DNA from 2 places in the Variovorax sp. J22R115 genome. Region 2 is predicted to be linked to the other one. Evidence: riboswitches for the same ligand, from Rfam matches in the RefSeq annotation. Region 2 holds a riboswitch; the other holds the start of a gene.
What was found. A riboswitch is a leader RNA that binds a small molecule or an ion and turns the genes downstream of it on or off. The one in region 2 is predicted to bind glycine.

Region 1 (2,389 bases), on a different contig from region 2:
CCAACTGGGGGTGCCGGGGGCAGTATTGAGGAAGAGGTTGGGCAGGCGCGTCTTCCCGATCATCGGCAGGCGATTCGTGCTCACTGCGTGCATCTCGGTGGCGAGAGAAGCTCGTGCCGTGTCCGCCGCACCGGGGAGCAGCTTTTCCACGCGTCTCAGGATGGCATCGAAGCGATCCGAATCCGGTTCGCGATCTTCCTCGAGGCCGGCGCGTACGGTGGCGGTGACGCGCAATTGGTCGCCTTCGGGGGTTTCGATGCGGGTGATGCGCAGCTTGCCTTGCACGTCGCGCAACGCGACGCGCGGGGCACGGGACGCATCCTTGACCGGTATCGTGACGATGTACTCGCGCACGAAGCGCAGCGGCATGTCGACGCCGAGGTATTCCGCATGCGGCACGCTGGATGCGCCCAGCGCCAGCACGTAGGCTTGCGCGCGCAGCGTCATGGGCTGGCCCGCGGGGTCGAGCAACTCGACGCGGTCGATGCGGCCGTCGCGGTCCTTCAGCGAAACCACGGTGTGCTTCGTCAGGAAGCGCACACCCGCAGCGCGGCACATGAAGACGAGACTTGCGGCGAACTGCGCAGGATCACGGGCCGGGTCTTCGACCGAATAGGTGGCTCCGGCGAGCTTCGCACGCATGGCCAGCAGCGCGGGTTCCATGCGGATCGCGTCGTCGGCCGAGAACAGTTGTTCCTCGCAGCCCAGTTCGGACCAGTGCGGCGCGCGCGCCAGGCGGGCGCCGAAGGCTTCCGCGCAGGTGAAGACATTCAGCAGACCGCCTACACGCGAGCCCTGGGGCAAGCCGCCCTCCTCCCGAAGCACGCGAGCGCTCTTGCGGCTGTAGGCGGCAAGACGCACGAGGTGTTCGCGGGGATCGCGCTGGGGGCGCGCGCCGATGGCCCTGTCGACCAGCCTGGAGACGTGCCGGCGCATGCCTGCGCGCAGCTTGGCCCATCTGCCCAGTGTGCTTCCCGTGCCCGTGGAATCGGCCCCGGAACACTGCGGCGTCGGTGCGCCGCCCTGCGGCGCCACACGGCCACGGGCCTTGGCCGCGGGCGTCGCATGCCGGTCGACCACGGTCACTTCGTGACCGAGCTGTTGAAGGTAATAGGCCGATGTGACGCCGAGCAAGCCGGCGCCGAGCACAACCACGCGCATGTCCAGATCCTTGTGGGATGACATGAACGGCGGGTGTTGGTGCTCACTGTGCGGAGCGGCCGTGACCCGAGGTTCAAACTGCCGCTCCCCCTGTCTCTGTTACCTGAGAGATTCATCCGGTGCGACCTGCAGCGGACTTGCTCCTTCGGTGCGCCACATGGCGTGGCGTCTCTCCAGTCGGCGATGTTTCAATCGGAAGCAGTGACCGAACCGCGAATGCGGTTCACCTGAGCGTTCATGGGAGTTTGCGCCATCGGTGGGACGGCAGTGCGTCCACTTTTCTGCAGCCCAAGATTTTATAGAGGAAACCGGTTTCTGTGTGTTTCAGGCTCGGCGCAGGCGCGTGAAGAGCTCGAACTCCCAGTTGCGCATGCCCAGCAGCAGGGTGTAGCCCTCGCGCTCCTTGGGCGAAAGCTTCTGGTCGGTCTGGTGCTGCTGTGCGAAGTCCTGCGCGACGCGCTGAAGACGGTCCAGGAAGGCGGGCGCGAGCGACTTGCTGATCGATCCGTGCACCAGCAGAAGCCCCTCGGCGGGGCCGTCGAAGCCGCCGCGGTAGTAGTCGAGCACGACGTTCTCGCGAAAGAAATCCATGACCGGGCCGTGGGGCCGCCAGCGGAAGGTCTTCGCCAGCTTCAGCCGGTAGCGGTTCAGCGGGCGCAGTTCGATGATGCCGATGCGGTCGAGCTGCGCCAGGTAGCCGATGCATTCGGCTTCGGTGATCCGGTAGGCGCCGACGATCTGCTCCAGCGTCCATTGGCTCAGCACGCAGATGGCCAGCAGCAGGAGCTTCTTGTCCTTGACCACCGCCTTTTCCTGCTCCAGCGTCAGTTCCTTGAGCAGCGGCTGCGCGTCGGCCACGCGCCGTGCGAGTTCGGCGAAATCGATCTTGAGGGCCCGGCAGATGGCATCGACCCGGGTGAGCGGCATGTCGCCCTTGGCAAGCATTCGCTTGACGCTGGATTCGGCCATGTCCAGCGACTTGGCGAGATCCGCGTAGGTCATATGGGCGTTCTTGAGTTCGTTCTTGAGGGCCTGGACCAGGTCGACGGTGGTGCTCATGAGGGGGGGCGGGTATTGCCGGCTGATACCGGGAGTGGTGGAAAAGTACGCCGTATCGATTTTCGATGCCGAACGGTGGGTTGACAACCTAGATTCCACCCCAAGCCAACCACCGGAGCCCGCCATGTCCCTGTCGTCCCTCTCCCACCGCGAACGCTGCCTGCTGTCG
Region 2 (2,389 bases):
GAAGTGCTGCTGACGACGTGGAAGGCGATCCCCGCGATCCTGCTGCCGGTAGTGATCCTCGGCGGGATGCGGGCCGGGTGGTTCACGCCGACCGAGGCATCGGTGGTGGCGGTGTTCTATGCGTTGGTGTGCGGCAAGTTCGTCTACCGCACGCTCGAGTGGAAAGCGCTGCCCGACATCCTCTCGCGTTCCGCCTTGCTCTCGGCATCCGTGCTCATCATCATCGGCTTGTCGGCTTCGTTCGCATGGATCCTGACCATCGAGAACGTGCCGCAGACGCTGGCCGAGTGGCTGGCGGGCATGAACCTGTCGCCGTGGATGTTCCTGATCATCGTGAACGTCTTCCTGCTGCTCTTCGGCATCTTCATCGAGCCGCTGCCGGGCGTGATGGTGCTGGCGCCGATCCTTGCGCCGGTGGCGGTCAAGCTGGGCATCGATCCGATCCACTTCGCGATGATCGTGATCTACAACCTCACGCTCGGCATGATCACACCGCCGGTGGGTGGGCTGCTCTTCGTCACCTGCAACGTCTCGCGCGTGCCGATGTCGCAACTGGTGCGCGAACTGGTGCCCTTCCTGTGGGCGCACGGCGCGGTACTGCTGGTGCTCACCTTCATGCCGGCGCTCAGCACATGGCTGCCGCGGCTGTGGGGCTTCAAGTAGCGCCCGGTCACCACGGTGTCATGCTGATGCACTGAAATCGCAGACCGACCCGGCGCCGATCCACTACACTCGCCGGGTCAGGAGAGAGCCCCGCGACAGCGGTGCCGCCGAAGGCGCAGGTCCCCTCGAAACAAGGGCCCGAACGCTCAGGCAAAAGGACTGACGAGGCGCCCTGCACGGGCGTTTCCTTGCTGGAGAGAGACGGCCCATCACCACGTCGGAGGGGCTGTCCACCGAAGGAGCAAACCCCGATCGTGGGGCGAATCTCTCAGGTAAAGCGGACAGCAGGGGTGGCCCATGGCTCCGGTCATGGATCTGGACTGCCCCTTTTGGAGAGTGCCTTGGCCTCCGCATCGACCGACGATCTTCTGAAGACCCCGCTTCACGCCCTGCACGTTGAGCTCGGCGCCCGCATGGTTCCCTTCGCGGGCTATTCGATGCCGGTGCAATACCCCGCCGGCCTGATGGCCGAGCACAAGCACACGCGCGAGGCCGCGGGCCTGTTCGACATTTCCCACATGGGCCAGCTGCGCCTCGTCGGCCCGGATGCCGCGGCAGCTTTCGAGACCCTCATGCCGGTCGACGTGATCGGCCTGGCGCCGGGCAAGCAGCGCTATGGCCTGCTGCTCAACGACGAGGGCGGCATCCTCGACGACCTGATGTTCTTCAACGAGGGCCACGATTCGCTCTTCGTGATCGTGAACGGCGCCTGCAAGCAGACCGACATCGCGCACATCACGGCGAAGATCGGCAAGCGCTGCCAGGTCTTGCCGATGCCCGACCATGCGTTGCTGGCACTTCAGGGGCCGCAAGCCGCGGCCACGCTCGCGCGCCTGTCGCCCGGCGTGGAGCGCTTCGTCTTCATGACGGGCGGCGCCGTTCAGATCGGCGGCCTGCCGGCCTTCGTCGCGCGCAGCGGCTACACGGGCGAGGACGGCTTCGAGATCTCGGTCGCCGCCAAGGACGCCGAGGCGCTGGCTCGCCTGCTCCTTGCTCAGCCCGAGGTCAAGCCCATCGGCCTGGGCGCGCGCAATTCGCTGCGGCTCGAAGCCGGGCTCTGCCTCTACGGCAACGACATCGATGAAACCACCACGCCCGTCGAGGCGTCGCTCGGCTGGGCGATGCAGAAGGTTCGGCGCACCGGCGGCGAGCGCGAAGGCGGATTTCCCGGCGCGGTCCGGATCCTGGCGCAACTCACGGCTGCCAGCGGCACGGCGGGCCATCTCGACCACGACACGCTGAAGCGCAAGCGCGTCGGCCTGGTCGCACTGGAGCGCGTTCCGGTGCGCGATGGCACGCTCCTTGAGTCGTTCGAAGGCCTGGCCATCGGTCATGTGACCAGCGGCTTGCTCGGCCCCACGGTCGACCGGCCGGTCGCGATGGGCTACGTGGCACTGGCCTACGCGGAGCCGGGCACGCGCATCCAGGCCATCGTGCGCGGCAAGCCCGTGCCGATGGAAGTGAGCACCATGCCTTTTGTCCCTGCGCACTATTTCCGCGGTTGATTCCCACCGACATTCTTTTATCCAAGGAGCTTCCTTCATGACCATCAAGTACACCAAGGACCACGAGTGGGTTCAGCAAGACGCAGACACCACGCTCGTGACCGTCGGCATCACGGTGCATGCACAAGACGCACTGGGCGACGTGGTGTTCGTCGACCTGCCGGAAGTCGGCAAGACTTTCAACCAGGGCGATGTGGCGGGCGTGGTCGAGTCGGTCAAGG

Region 1: it holds a riboswitch for glycine, as region 2 does, so the genes downstream of both, QTI04_RS20200 (FAD-dependent oxidoreductase) here and gcvT (glycine cleavage system aminomethyltransferase GcvT) in region 2, are expected to answer to the same signal.

What each region holds. Positions count from the first base shown of each region.
Region 1 is NZ_JASZYM010000011.1:124,617-127,005, reverse strand. Features, by position in the region: gene QTI04_RS20200 (FAD-dependent oxidoreductase) at 1-1,161, opposite strand, end outside; glycine riboswitch at 1,242-1,348, opposite strand; glycine riboswitch at 1,371-1,455, opposite strand; gene QTI04_RS20195 (helix-turn-helix transcriptional regulator) at 1,486-2,220, opposite strand; gene QTI04_RS20190 (hypothetical protein) at 2,345-2,389, shown strand, end outside.
Region 2 is NZ_JASZYM010000002.1:389,228-391,616, forward strand. Features, by position in the region: gene QTI04_RS04840 (TRAP transporter large permease) at 1-663, shown strand, start outside; glycine riboswitch at 732-831, shown strand; glycine riboswitch at 845-958, shown strand; gene gcvT (glycine cleavage system aminomethyltransferase GcvT) at 1,005-2,168, shown strand; gene gcvH (glycine cleavage system protein GcvH) at 2,206-2,389, shown strand, end outside.